Regions from separate parts of the Paenibacillus sp. FSL R5-0623 genome, predicted to be linked through region 2. Evidence: riboswitches for the same ligand, from Rfam matches in the RefSeq annotation. Region 2 holds a riboswitch; each other region holds the start of a gene.

Region 1 (5,109 bases), 3.3 Mb from region 2:
AATGCTTCAGGCAGTAATACCCGTCTTACAATCTGTCCGGTCGATGCACCCATCGACTGTGCCGCTTCAATGACACCCCGATCAACTTCTCGTAACGTCGTCTCCACCAATCGAGCAAAGTAAGGAGCTGCTGAAATAACTAATGGCGGTATAACCCCTAACACACCTGTAGCAGTACCGACGAGTGAACGAGTGAATGGAATAAGAGCAACAATTAATATGATAAATGGGACTGAGCGCAAAATATTCACAATCAAGGACAATATAATGTACACCGTCCGTGACTTGATCGAAGCAGATCGGGCTGTCATGAACAGCAGTACTCCGAGCGGTAAACCAAAGATAACAGTAAACAAGCCTGATACACCCAAAATTTGCAGTGTCTCTATGGAAGCTTTACCAACCTCTTCCCAGCGAACGGTTGAAAAATCCATCTAACGAAGCACCTCCACATCAAGTCCCTCAGCGGTTAGTTCTGATATCGTCCGATCAATCGCATTTGAATCACCCTCGAACCGAACGGTCAGCTGTCCATAAGGTACCTGTTTAATCGTAGAGATTGTTCCTTGCAGGATGGCAAAATCCACGCCTGTCTTACGTACCGTTCTGGACAAAATCGCTTCATATGTTTTGTTACCCAGAAAAGATATCTTCACAAGTTTGGAAGCAGCACCTGCCTGCAATTCAACGCCTGCATTCGCCAGAGCGGTCTCTTCCAGAGCAAGTCCAGCTTCATGGTCACGCATCATGAAGTCCCGCGTAATCGCATGTTTCGGCTTCAGGAACACTTCTGTTACAGGTCCCTGTTCCACAATGCCACCTTGATGAATAACAGCCACCTTGTCACAGATGTTCTGAATGACATGCATCTCATGTGTAATCAGTACAATCGTGAGGTTATACTTTTCATTAATGTCGAGTAATAACTTCAGGATTGAATTTGTCGTCTGCGGATCAAGTGCCGAAGTAGCCTCATCACAGAGAAGTACATTCGGATCACTTGCAAGTGCTCTCGCAATCCCTACACGTTGTTTCTGGCCACCCGATAATTGAGCCGGATATTTGCTGCTATGGTGCTCCAGACCAACCAGTGCCAGCATTTCCTTCACTTTGCGATCAATGGCTTCCTTGGGTGTATTCACAAGCTTTAGTGGAAAAGCTACATTGTCATATACCGTTGCCGAGGATAACAGATTAAAGTGTTGAAAAATCATCCCGATTTTGCGTCTCTGTTGCTGCAATTCGGTTTTGCTCAGTTCAGTCAGGTTGATTCCGTCAACCCATACTTCACCCTCCGTAGGCCGTTCCAGCAAATTAATACAGCGAATCAATGTGCTTTTGCCCGCTCCGGAATGGCCAATCACTCCGTAGATTTCACCCTTTTGGATGCTCAAATTCAGCTCGGACAACGCTGTTGTAGATTTTGCCCCTTTGCCGTACGTTTTCGTTAAACCTTTTAATTCAATCAATCGCACTTGCCCCTTTCCAACCACCTACATGTATCTTTACCCGATCTAAAGGAAAACTCCCCTTAAAGTACAAAAAAAAGAGCCCTTTGCAGATACAAAGAGGGCTCTTTACGTGAAAGAATATACCTTCTCATCTGCCAAAATCGTGTCTCGCACCATTTTGTAGGAATTAGCACCTAACATCTATAACGAATGATACATGTATCATGTCGTTACAAATCGGTTGCCGGGCTTCATCGGGCCTGTCCCTCCGCCGCTCTCGATAAGAAATATGTTGTTGTAGGATTTTATAAGTTCATGTAGTTTATGCTTTATAATGTGAACGTAACTTTTGAAATATCAGTTCAATCTTTGTCACTGTAACATACTAATTGAAACTCAGTATATTCCAAGTATTCCGATTTGTCAAAGGGAATTATTTCTTTTCCATATTTTGTTGATATAACTATAAGAGGCTGTTAACGTTTCACAGACCATATCCACGCCCTGACGCATTTCCTGCACATGCTGATTCAGATCCTCCAATTTCACTTTACCTTGCAGGGTCTGATGTAACTGCCACAGGTCATCATGCATTTCAGAGTTCATGTAGTGAATTTCCATATTACGTCGTTTGCGCAGCTTGCTCATCGGTTCACGATAAGAGTCCTTGATCTGTATTAATTGCAACGCAAGATCATGATGCTCCCTCGCATAATCGAACTGCCTTAACACCGTAAAATAAGAAAAATGCGCTTTGGTATTGGAAGTATTCAGCTGGAATATTTCATTTAATACCGTGCCCACTTTATCCAGAATGGCAAAGCAGCGGATAAAGCCATCTTTGTAGAAATACACATACCGGGCATACTCGGCTTTTTCTGCCGGGGTCATATCGTCTGTTGAGCCTGCAACGACCTTTTTGCGAAAATGTGCAGCAGCGAAACAGCTTTGCTCCAGTTCATCCAATGAGGAGATGAGTCCCTGGGTCCACACATACAGTTTCCGATAGTCATGCGTGGGATCATGGTCCACATGCATTTGTCGCTGAAATAGCTCAAGCGTATGCGCCATTGCGTCCATCGCTGCCTTCAATTTACCTTCGTTTATACGTGGCTTTTCCCCCAACAACGTTCGCAGCATATCTAACCTCCTCTTTTCCAAATCAACAAGAATTCATCACCGTAAACGTAACACATCATCCATTCCGTGTAATTGCTGCTTGCCATAGGTTGCCCTGATCCCCCTGACATCAAACAAAGTCCACCTGTCCAATGATGTACATCACTGGATGGTGAACTTTCATGTTTAGCCCACAAGAATGGAGCTATGTCTTAGAATCGATTAACCGGGCGATGCAGCTTGTACACCAGGAAACTCATATACGTTAAGACTCCGAACAATAGGGCGATATCCAGCATATGAGCAAGAGCTACGAACATGTATACTTCAGGACGGTTCATTGTCACCATCATGAAAATACCAATGACTACTTGCATCAGAATAAGAACAACGGATACCACACCAAGAGTACGCATTTCCTTGTTGTCCGGATGATTACGGTAAGCGAAGTGACCCAGGATTGCGATAACAATCACGAGCGACGCAGCTGCTGCACGGTGAGCAAAAGCAACCGCTACCCCACCTGAAAGCTCAGGAATAATCTGCCCGTTACAGAGCGGAAATCCGGAACATCCGCCGGCAGAATCCGTGTGGCTCACAAATGCACCCGTGTATACCACGAGATATGTGTAAATGGTGGAGAACCAGACCAGATTCCTGAATTTTTTAGTGACCCGAGGGTATTTATTCAGGCGCTCCAATCCACCATCTTTGGCCTCCTGCCTTATGCCCAGCGCCATCATTAGGGAACTGGCAAAAGCAATCAGTGCAAAGCCGAAATGCAGTGCCATGACTGCTGAAGATTGGGAGAAGACAACGGCAAAAGCCCCCATGATTCCCTGGACGATAACAAATACCAGAGTTAAGAAAGAAAACAATTGCAGGTCACGGCGTGACTTGCCGAATCGCAGAAAAGCCACAAACGAGGCAATGGACAACAGTCCAGCCAGTGCACTCACAGCGCGATGGGAATATTCAATGAGTGAAGCCACAGTATGTGCGGGAACGAGTTTTCCGTTACATAAAGGCCATTCCGTTCCGCAGCCAAGGCCCGATTCCGTTTTGGTTACAATGCCTCCACCAAAAGTGGCCAGAAACATGACAAGACAGGTTAATACGGTTAACCATTTAAACAAAGTTAAGTGTTTCAATTTTTTCTCACCCGCTGTTGGTTTAAGATGGCGAAGAATATTCTCCGCTTGTTTCGGTACTTTGACACTTATTTCACAACTAAATTCATTATACCGGATAAAATGTTCATTGACGTCGCGCTTTGTGACAAAATGTTAACGTCTGGTGAAATAATGACCCACAGGTCATTGAGGATATGTAGAGAAAGGTTTCTTACATAGAACATGTCGAACACACAAACGCCATTTCCCTATTTCAAGAGAAATGGCGTTCTTTTTATTATACCCTTTTACGACATGAACCTGTCATACTTTTATATAAGTTCAATGAAACATTTACACAATAACGGAGAAGACAGAAATAACCAGAAGAAGCGAAGCTAAAAGCTTTCTGAAAGAAAGCTGCATCGGAAGCATATGCTTCGCCTTTATCCCCAGATTTCCCCCTTTATAAAAGGGATCAAAAGGTTATTCTGTCATCGGAGTGTCTGTGTGAATATTCATTAGTTGAACTTGTATAACTTCATTTATGGATCGTGTTGTACACCTCAACTGCGCGATCCAGGAACTGCTCAATCTCTTCTCTCGACTTGCGCAGCTTGTTCACATACCGTACCAGTTCGCGGCCATCTGTATACGCCACAAAGCTTGGGATGCCAAGAATATTCTGTTCTTCACTAACAGTTCCAACCTGATCCACATCGACCTCAATCAAAGTCAGTTCACGTGCATATTTCTCTTCAACCTCAGGCATAAACGGATCAATGTATTTGCAGTCACCACACCAGTCTGCCTTGAATACGGCAATCGTCAAACGTGGGGATTGGATGGCTACATCAAAAGCCGGTTTGGAAGTAATCTGTTCCATTCAGTTCATCTCCCTTTCTGTACCTTGTCTTACCCTAAGTGAAGCAAATTGGCGAGTGGAAGTCAAATAATCAGCGCATACTTAGAATAAACCACATGCTCTGTGAATTTAAACCCAGAACATCATGAAAGGATGTCACATCATGACTTCCACCAGAACCGATTCTTCCAGCGAACAGCATCACGGTTCCCTCCTGCAGATGGTCCGTTCCATTCCGGGTGCTGCCCGGGAAATCTGGCGTGGCAAACAGGCTGCATGGCAAGCTTCAGCACAGCTTCGTCACCCCTTGCGTGACATCGATTGGGATACCGATACGGCAGCTGCCTTGCAGTCTGAGGTGGAGCGTTTGTTACCTGCGGGCAGCAAATCTTTTGCACGCACGGACCAGGTTCAAAGCGCACTCGTCTGCGAAGAAGATTGCATCATTCTGGAAGAGATTAAGACACTGACCCAGGAGCATAATCGGAGTAATATCACCCGCACGGCAGCCTATCTGGAATGTTATGAGCAATATCCCGAACTGCATTGGGCACTGCTGGCC
Region 2 (5,109 bases):
TTTGTGCTGCCTGTAGGTAGCGTAACTAACCCGTATAGGCTGAAATGTTAAAGGGAGGGAACAGAAAATGGAAGTCATTTTCATGAACAGATTGTCTAAAATGTCAGATCAGAATGCAGAGTATGCACAGCTATGGATTGGGGAGGAGGAAGATAGTTGGCAGCTGGGATGGAGCCGCTACGAGGAAGGAGAGCGTGAGGACAGCATCTGGTATGAAGGGACTTCTTGGGAGGAGCTGCTTCATATTTACCGTCTTCAGCTTGCGATACAGATGAGTGAGGGGTACCGACCGCAGTTGCAGGGGTTATTTCATGAGAATGATGATCTGAAATCACGCAGTTATGGTGGACAGCGCCTCCATTGTTATAGTGAGTTATATGGCAATGAGCAATTATATACGGATCTGTGCACATGGCGCAGGAAGAGAGCTGTGTCTGACCGGAAGGCACCGTATTTTGTTGCAACGAATCGTCTGCTGCGTTTGATCAGTGCCTTCGTTCCGCAATCGCTGGATGAACTGATGCAACTGCCGGGCGTGGGAGAGAGCAAAGCAACTGAGTATGGTACGGAATGGATGGAGATTACAAGCGGGTTGGAGCGTTCAACGACATTCCCGCTGGACTGGGTATATACGGCGCTGAAGGAAGAAGAGTATGAGAGTTGGTTATACAAGCAGAGAGAGCAGAAGTACAAGCAAGAACTGGATAAGTTCACCACGCGCAAGCAGGTGCTTGAAGGCATGAAGGAAGGATATACGTTAGAAGAGATTGTTAATCGATCCGGATTATCCCGACGCGAATTGATTGAGCTGTTGGAGACACTAGATCTCGAAGGTTATGACATTGATTGTCTTCTTGATGTGGAGCTGGCAGTGATGCCAGAGAACGAACAAGAGGCCGTATGGAGTGCGTATGAGGAGCTGGGAGATACGTTCCTGAAGCCAGTATTACATAAGGTGTATGGAGGAGAGAAACCCGATGGAGGAAGTCTGGAGCAGGTCTATGAAAGACTGCGTATGATTCGAATCCGCTTTCGTCGGCACGCAGAGACAGAGAAGAATGTTGGTTAATGATCAGAAATAAAAAGAAATGAAAAAAGACGAGGCGTTTCTCCCGGAGGAGCGCTTCGTCTTTGTTATTTCATATGAGTTCATACCCAGTCTTTCTTGCGGAAAATGAAGAACATGCTCAGGCCCAGGGTAACCATCAGGCCAATCACAACAAAATAGCTGTATTTCCAGTTAAGCTCTGGCATATTCGTAAAGTTCATGCCGTATATACCCGTAATGACCGTCAGCGGCATGAAGACCGTGGTAATGGCGGTAAATACACGCATGATCTCATTCGCCCGGTTCGCAATACTGGATTGGTAGGCTTCTCGCAAGTTGCCCATCAGGTCGCGATAAGTCTCAAAGGTTTCAGATATTTTAACAGCATTCTCATAGATGTCACTGAAATACTTTTGCAGTTGATCATCGATGAGACGCAGATCTTTTTTGTTCAGGGTGTTAATGACCTCTTTCTGAGGTCCAAGCACTTTTTTCAGCCACAGAATCTCACTGCGCAGCCCGATAATCTCATTTAGATGTGACTTTTTGGTGTGCATCAGAATGTCTTCCTCAAGCTTCTCGATCCGTGCTTCAATTCGATCACCTACGGTGAAATAATTATCAACAATCAAGTCAACCAGCAAATACAGCAGACGATCCGGTGTACTGATTTCCTGTTCCCACAGGATTGGTTTCAGTGTGCGCAATTCGCTGACCTTTTGTTTGGTAACACTAATAATGAAATGTCTGCCGAGGAATAAGTTGACCGCACGTAGAAATATCTCTTCATCATCGAAACGGATGCTATTAATCACAATAAAATAATGGTTCTCATAAATTTCAATCTTCGGACGTTGTTCTTCGTCACTGAGACAGTCTTCCACAGCCAGATCATGCATCAAGAACAGCGGCTGAAGTACCGCCAAATCGTCTACGTCTGCATCAATCCAGTAAAATCCTTCCGCTGGTGGAGTCAGCGCCTGCTGAATGTCGTCCACCGGAATAAATACACCGTTGTTTACCAACCGGATTTTCATCGTTAATCTACTCCTTCTGCACCCGCCAACTTGGCGGATATTATCATTATGGGCGCAAAAAGAACAAATCAGCCGGTCGGCAGCGGAGCCTGGAGATCAGGGCTGCGTTCACTATATAATCAAACGGAAGTCACGTCCCGCTGCCGGCATGCTGATGTCAATTCTCTATGCAGTTTGTCGGAATTCGGCTGCCAGTCAGGCCTCGGGTCGCCATCCATTTAATATGTCACCTCTCACATAAGGGTTTATAACACCTTGTTTAGTATACCGCTGGTACAAGGTGCTTTCAAGCGCAAAAATGTGTCTATTTCGCGCCCTGAGGCAGTGTATGACAACGGATGATGAACGGTTCCGATCTGGGAAGCAGACATCGAACTGCATCTTGACGTGAGGGCATTAATGTAATAAAGTAGACGGTGAACCATATTTAATTACAATCTAATACAGCGAAATCTTATCAAGAGTAGGTGGAGGGACTGGCCCGATGAAACCCGGCAACCGGCGGTATACCGCACGGTGCTAATTCTTGCAGCGACTAAGTGTCAAGTGGCACTGTTGTAACTGAGAGATGAGAGAGGCGCATATCTTTTTTACATATGACCTTTCTCGAATCCGAGGAAGGTCTTTGTTATATGCCCCGACTTCTCAGCAGTGATTTTCGCTAAGGAACTTGAGGTTGTTTGTAACGTTGGATGAAAGAGCAATTCAATGTTTTCACAAGCTCAAGGCAGTCTATAACTGTATTGATGTGAAGACATCAAGCCAGGGTGGCTGCATCTATCTATGCACAAGGAGGAGTTAGATTATTATGCCAATCAAAATACCCGATACTCTGCCAGCAAAAGAAGTACTTGAAGGAGAGAATATCTTCGTCATGGATGAAACTTCTGCATATCAGCAGGATATTCGTCCACTCCGTATCGCTATATTAAACCTGATGCCCACAAAGGAAACGACCGAAACACAATTGCTTCGTCTGGTGGGAAACACGCCTATTCAGGTGGATGTCGTTCTCGTACATCCCAAATCCCATACGTCGAAGAATACGTCTCAGGAGTATTTGGATCTGTTCTATAAAACCTTTGATGAGATTGAGCACCGCCGTTTCGATGGAATGATCATTACGGGTGCCCCGGTGGAACAGATGGATTTCGAAGACGTGAACTATTGGAATGAAATCCAGGAGATCTTCGAATGGACCAAAACCAATGTGACTTCAACCCTCCACATATGCTGGGCATCCCAGGCAGGTTTATACCATCATTTTGACGTACCCAAGGTTGCACTTGATGAAAAGTGTTTTGGCGTTTTCCCACATACCATCAATAAACCACATGTTCCATTGTTGCGTGGATTCGATGAAGTATTCAACGTTCCACATTCCCGTCATACGGAAGTGAGACGCGAAGATATTGAAAATAATGAGAATTTAGAGATTTTGGCTGAATCCGAGGAAGCGGGGATCTTCCTGGTTGCTACCAAAGACGGCAAACAGATTTTTGCCACAGGACATGCCGAGTATGACCCGTTCTCATTAAAGTGGGAGTATGACCGGGATGCAGCCAAAGGGTTGGATATCGCATTGCCTAGGCATTATTATCCGAATGACGACCCTTCCCGTGTGCCACCGGCTACTTGGCGCGCTCATGCCAACTTATTATTCTCTAACTGGCTCAATTACTATGTGTATCAAGAAACACCTTACGATATTGGCCCGCAAATCTAATCGAGATTACAGGAGGATGCAGCAATGGAAGACAACAACAAGTTGAAAATCGAAAGCCGCTTAGCACAAATTGGGTCCATCAATGAACCGGTAACAGGCGCCATTAACTTTCCGATCTATCAATCCACTGCGTTTCGCCACCCGAAGCTTGGACAAAGCACGGGGTTTGATTATATTCGTACGACTAATCCAACCCGTAAAGTATTGGAAGAAGCCGCCGCAGCGCTGGAGTCCGGTGATGCAGGGTTTGCCTGTAGCTCGGGAATGGCCGCGCTGCAAACGATCTTTGCCATGTTTGGTCAAGGGGATCATCTGATTGTATCGCTGGATCTGTATGGTGGAACCTATCGTCTGCTGGAACGTATTCTGTCCCGTTTCGGCGTAACTGCTAGTTATGTGGACACGAATGACCTTGCAGCACTGGAGAAGGTTCGTCAGCCGAATACCAAAGCTGTATTTATTGAGACACCAACCAATCCACTGATGATGATCACCGATGTGGAAGCCGTTGCTTCCTGGGCGAAAAGTTACAACCTGTTGACCATTGTTGACAACACGTTGTTGACTCCATTTTTCCAACGTCCGATTGAACTGGGTGCCGATATCATCATTCATAGTGCTACCAAATATCTGGGCGGACACAATGATGTGCTGGCGGGACTAATTATAACCAAGGGTGAGGCGTTATCTGCAGAGATGGCGTTCCTGCATAATTCCATTGGAGCGGTATTATCTCCAAGTGACTCCTACCAGTTGATGAAAGGTATGAAAACGCTGGCTCTTCGCATGGAGCGTCATGAGCACAATGCACTTACCATTGCCAAATACTTGCTTGAACACCCAGCGGTGGTGGAAGTGTATCATCCAGGCCTATCCGATCATCCGGGGTATGAGATACAGAACAAACAATCCACGGGTAACACAGGTATCTTCTCTTTCAAAGTGAAGGATGCACGTTATGTTGAACCGTTGCTGCGTCATATCAAACTCATTGCTTTTGCCGAAAGTCTCGGCGGAGTCGAATCACTCATGACTTATCCGGCAGTACAGACTCATGCGGATATTCCGCTTGAAATTCGTGAAGCCGTAGGTGTGGATGACCGTCTGCTCCGGTTCTCCGTGGGCATTGAACATGCGGATGATCTGATTGCAGATCTCGGCAATGCTCTGACAGCTGCACAGCAGGAAGTGGAAGGAGGCGTGCACTCATGAGTGAGTCCAACAACAAGCCCAATTCCGAGTTGAAATTTGATACCAAGTTGCTTCATTTCGGCGATGAGATTGACAAAACGACTGGA
Region 3 (5,109 bases), 2.9 Mb from region 2:
TTACATCCATGCTGTTCGAGTTCCGTTGCCAACGCTCCATCCAGAATCATGACTGGATGTTCACGCAGGATCTGTTCTATGGGGTTAGTCTGTTGTACTAGCGTCATGTACTTGTCCTCTTTTCTTATTCACACGTTCTGTCAGATAATAAGCGGCGTAACACACTGCGATAAATGGAAGCCCACAATACAGTGCAATTCGCTGTGTCGGGTCAAAAGCAATACCTATGCATGAAGCCAGACATAATATAAATGAAATAATTGGTACAGCCGGGTACAGCGGTGTGCGGTAGACCAAATCTTTGACCGCATGGCCTTCCCGGATATACTGTCTGCGGAACATGTACTGGGAAGCGCTGATGCTCATCCATACCGCAACGACAGCCAGACCTGAAATGGAAACCAGTGTAATATACACGGTACCTGGCGCAATGATACTGGACAGCAAAGCCAGCGCACCACCAACCATACTGATCAGAAGTGCATTCAATGGCACACCCTGTTTGGTCAATTTGGCAAACCACGGGGAGATCGTTTTTTTATCAGCCAGAGACCAGAGCATCCGCGAAGAAGCATACAGGCCTGAATTGGCAGCAGAGAGAATCGCCGTCAGAATAACAAAGTTCATAATGTCTGCTGCATAGGGTACACCCACCCGCTCCATTACCGCTACAAACGGACTTTCCAGTACACTGGCATCCGACATGGGCAGCAAGGCCGACAAGATAATAATCGTTCCGATGAAGAAAATAACCAAACGCCACAGCGTTGTATGAATAGCTTTGGGTATTGTCTTTTCCGGGTTCTCCGTCTCACCGGCAGCAATGCCGATTAATTCGGTGCCTGAGAAGGCAAAGTTTACAGCAAGCATGGTCATCAATATCGCTGTAGCCCCATGAGGGAACCACCCGGATGCGGTAATGTTCGATAGAAACGGCGCTGGTTCAGCATCCGCCATCGGAATGAACCCAAACATGGCTGCGCCACCGATAATAATGAAAATTACGATAGTCACTACTTTTACAGATGAGAACCAGAACTCGGATTCCGCAAATAATTTCACCGTTAAAGCGTTAAACAGAAAGATCATCAGGGCAAAGAGCGCGCTCCATATCCATACGTTCACCGATGGGAACCAGCGCTGCATCAGCAATCCGGCGGCTGTGAATTCGGAGCCAAGCGCAACAGTCCAGGTTAACCAGTATAACCAAGCCACCGTGTAGCCTGTTGCCGGTCCGATATATTTGGCTGCATAACTATGAAATGCTCCCGTCTCTGGCATATGAACAGACAGTTCACCAAGACAGAGCATCACCAGATATACAACGATGGCTCCGATCAGATAAGACAGAATGGTCCCAAGTGGTCCAGCCTGCTGAATCGTGTAACCCGAGCTTAGGAATAATCCTGTTCCAATCACTCCACCAAGAGAGAGCATGACCACATGCCGTGCCTGCATTTTCCGCTGAAAATGCCCTTTGTCGTTGTTGTTCTCCATACCTGCTGCTCCCTACTTCTTCATCCAGAAAAAACAAAAAAGACCCACTCTGCCTAAAGAGTGCGCCGTTACTGACAAATAAAAACAAACGCTCCTATCTATCAGGCTTTCACCCGCTGGAATTAGCACAGTATCCTTCAGATCTGTTGCTGAGGTTTCTAAGGGCCAGTCCCTCCACCTCTCTGGATAAGAAAATGATTTTTTACTAATATAGCGATCTATCATGAATGTGTCAACATTTAAATCATAAATGAAACACATCGCTATTCGGTGGATGATCCCGGATTGGTAATGCTAATCTTCACATCGTACGTAATTGGCACGGTACTAAAAATGTTATCCCAATCATCTTTGACTTTCTTCCATGTTTTGGGCTCTTTAATACGTAAGCTATCCCGAAAATCCGCAACATCCACTTTGTAGGTATGCTGCAGCTTGTATAACACCTGACGAATCTGTTGTTCCGCCAGTTCAGCAAATTCTTTTTCCAGTTCCCCGCGATAAGCCCCTTTTTCCTCTCTTTCCGGAGCATGCCAATCCTCCATTAACCAGCCTTCGGATTCGGTCTTTACATGGAATGAAATATCATTGCCAACAACCTTGGGAATTACTTTTGTTTTCTTCTTTTTCATTTCATATACAACAGTGAATCCCTCTTTGTTGTAAGTCTTCAAGACGCCTCCTTTTTCCTTAGGCCTGAGCCACGATAAACCTTCCAGATCCGTTTGACTTAGTTCTCCAATAAACTTAGTTGTTTTCCCATCGAATATGCTGCCACCTGAGAACTTGCCCTCTCCATTGGAGTACAGTACATTCTGGAGCAAGAAACTGGAACCAGACTGCATTTGGGCATCTAATTTGGAGAGCAAAACAGGGTCCAGGATTTTGTTGGACAAGTATGAATTACCGGTAATTCCTGTTAGATAAAATGCTGGAATCCGAGAGGGATCATCCGAAGTCAGGACATCCACGGCGCGATGGTGACTTATCAGCACCAGACAATTTGGACGAATATCGTTATCCCGAAGTACAAAATCCAGCAGCTGGTCCAGACCATACTTTTTGGCAATATCCTTGGAGACGACGATGACCTTTAGATGATGTCCGATAAGTGGACGGTCTCGCCTTAGTGCGAACTGACGAAAGATTTGCAGCAAGGAATCTCCAGTAAGCTGTTCATTGGAGTAGGAAGTCTTTCCCGAAGCAGGTGAACCGGATTGTCCGCTCTGTTTAATGTTCGAACCGCCCGTGCCAGGAGCAATCTGCACGGTAGCCGTTATATAATTATTCTTTGGATACTTTCCTCCCTGGGCAGCGATGTCCTTCTCAAATTCTGTTTCTTTCGCGATATCGATCCCGAGACCAACATAGACACTTAGTTCCTCGATCTCCCTACTGCTCCAGCATCCGGATATTACCAGAAGGACAGACAGAGCATAAACTACACGTAAACGCATAAAAAAACGAATCATGCATGTTTGCCTCCTTTTTTGCGAATCAGACTTATTATCAGCAGCAACAGTGGTAAAGTGGCAAACAAAAGTACGGATGAGTTGCCCAACATATCACCCAGTGCAAAGGTTTCGTCTACGGTTTTCGGCATCAATGCTGTTAGATATATTACTGGCAGAAGGGCGTACATAATGACTTTGATTTTCTTTGTACGAAACAAATCCCGAATACCTACCGAAGCACAATAGTGTGTGATCGTGAAACTCGAGAAGATCTGCATAATCCAGATGACCAATAACAAGGATTCGAACCGCTCAAAGATTAAACCTTGAATCTCAAAGCTTCTTACGAGATCCAGCGTGGGCCAAGTACGTGTTTTGATGCCGTCGAGTGACAGACTGCCTACAACCATCACTACAGTAATCAGATAAATCATAGTCGATATGATGATGCCCCAGCTCATGGCTACATTGCTCTTTTTTGGGTTTTTCATATATGCAGTCATGACAAACATGACTTCGTACCCCGTGTAAGCCAGCAGCGAAGGTTTCAAACCTTTGAGGACTGGCATGATACCCTCTCCGAGAACGGGTCTCAGATTGCCGATCTCAAATAACTGATTACTAAGCAAAATTTCAATCACAAATATAATCAGTGTAATCGGCAAAATAATCTCAAATACACGCACAATGACGGCGAGTCCACCAGAGATCAAATATATGCCAATCCACATAAACACCATCACAATGGCCCATGTCGGAGTACGCTCTAGCAAATACATGCCTGTCACTTCAGCCATGACCCTGATTTCGAATGCGGCAATCACCATAAAGTAAATAATCATGGCGAATCCCAATATGTAAGCAATCCAGCTCCCCGTAATCTCACGGGTGAACTGGAACACTGTTTTCTCCGGAAATCTGCGACACAGGGTAACCAGAATAATTCCGACACCCGTGATAATCAGTCCAGACAAAATGATGGAGATCCAGACATCCGGTGTTCCGACAGCTTTACTCGTCGTTCGGGGGAGGGTCAGGATCCCCGCGCCAAGCATGTAATTAACAATAACTACGACGGCCTGCCTTGTGCTAATATTTCCTTCAGAACCGTTCACTTCATCCCACCTCATACCTCGTGATTTGCTTGATTTATTTTTTGCGGTCTTTATCTATTGGATTAGACATCTCGGGACGCTTCCTCATCATATTTAGCGGAGCACGGATAAAGAAATCCTTCCATTCCCCAAAGTGATAAGGAACGGCCGGTGCAACATAAGGTAGGCCAAAGCTCGAGAGTCTCGCCAGATGGGTACATATAAGGAGAAAGAACATAACCACGCCAAACAATCCGAGTACAGCTGCGCTAAACATGGCAGCAAATCGCAGAATTCGCAGTGTGATGCCGGCACTATAGACAGGGATCGTAAAGGAGGATATGGCGGTAACCGCAACAACGATGACCAGGAATTGGCTTATAATTCCTGCCTGTACGGCCGCCTGGCCGATAATCAGACCTCCAACGATACCCAGCGAGGGTGCAATCGGCTTAGGTAAACGAATGCCAGCCTCCCTCAATATCTCGATCGAAACTTCCATGATCAGTACTTCGATGATTGAAGGAAACGGCACTCCCGTCCGCGTTTCAATGATCGTCAATACCAGCTTGGTTGGGATAAGTCCCGGATGGAACGAGATAAAAGAGATATAGAGCGCAGGTGCGAGCAAGGCCAGCATGGCGGACATAAAGCGCAGCATTCGCAGGAATGTTCCAGGAATCCATCGTTCATAATAATCCTCGGGAGATTGGAGCAACATGCTAAACGACACTGGCACAATTAAGACAAATGGCGTCCCATCCAATAAAATAGCCACTCGCCCTTCCAGTAAAGCACCCATCACCCGGTCTGGTCTTTCTGTATTCAACACTTGTTGAAACGGACTGAGCGTATTGTCTTCGATGAGCTGTTCAACATACCCAGATTCCAACATGGAATCCATATCCATCTCTTCAATTCGCTTTTGGACTTCCGCCACGAGATTAGGATCAGCAATATCCTGAATATAGGCAACAGCCAAATCTTTCTTGATCCGTGAACCTACTTCATACTTCTGAATAAAGAGGCTCTGATCACTACCATACCGACGCAAAATGCCTGTA

Evidence for each region. Region 2 has a riboswitch for S-adenosylmethionine ahead of metA (homoserine O-succinyltransferase). Riboswitches for the same ligand answer to the same signal wherever they lie in the genome.
Region 1: another riboswitch for S-adenosylmethionine. It lies ahead of MKY92_RS24605 (methionine ABC transporter ATP-binding protein); the one in region 2 lies ahead of metA (homoserine O-succinyltransferase).
Region 3: another riboswitch for S-adenosylmethionine. It lies ahead of mmuP (S-methylmethionine permease); the one in region 2 lies ahead of metA (homoserine O-succinyltransferase).

What each region holds. Positions count from the first base shown of each region.
Region 1 is NZ_CP150233.1:5,591,341-5,596,449, forward strand. It holds gene MKY92_RS24600 (methionine ABC transporter permease) at 1-434, opposite strand, end outside; gene MKY92_RS24605 (methionine ABC transporter ATP-binding protein) at 435-1,469, opposite strand; SAM riboswitch class I at 1,597-1,738, opposite strand; gene MKY92_RS24610 (Cthe_2314 family HEPN domain-containing protein) at 1,875-2,591, opposite strand; gene MKY92_RS24615 (heme A synthase) at 2,783-3,706, opposite strand; gene MKY92_RS24620 (thioredoxin family protein) at 4,224-4,568, opposite strand; gene MKY92_RS24625 (DUF2515 family protein) at 4,711-5,109, shown strand, end outside.
Region 2 is NZ_CP150233.1:1,916,182-1,921,290, forward strand. It holds gene MKY92_RS08895 (HRDC domain-containing protein) at 68-1,069, shown strand; gene corA (magnesium/cobalt transporter CorA) at 1,150-2,085, opposite strand; SAM riboswitch class I at 2,537-2,660, shown strand; gene metA (homoserine O-succinyltransferase) at 2,894-3,811, shown strand; gene MKY92_RS08910 (PLP-dependent transferase) at 3,836-5,023, shown strand; gene MKY92_RS08915 (aminotransferase class I/II-fold pyridoxal phosphate-dependent enzyme) at 5,020-5,109, shown strand, end outside.
Region 3 is NZ_CP150233.1:6,032,677-6,037,785, forward strand. It holds gene mmuM (homocysteine S-methyltransferase) at 1-107, opposite strand, end outside; gene mmuP (S-methylmethionine permease) at 85-1,497, opposite strand; SAM riboswitch class I at 1,589-1,690, opposite strand; gene MKY92_RS26530 (Ger(x)C family spore germination protein) at 1,761-2,969, opposite strand; gene MKY92_RS26535 (GerAB/ArcD/ProY family transporter) at 2,966-4,066, opposite strand; gene MKY92_RS26540 (spore germination protein) at 4,101-5,109, opposite strand, start outside.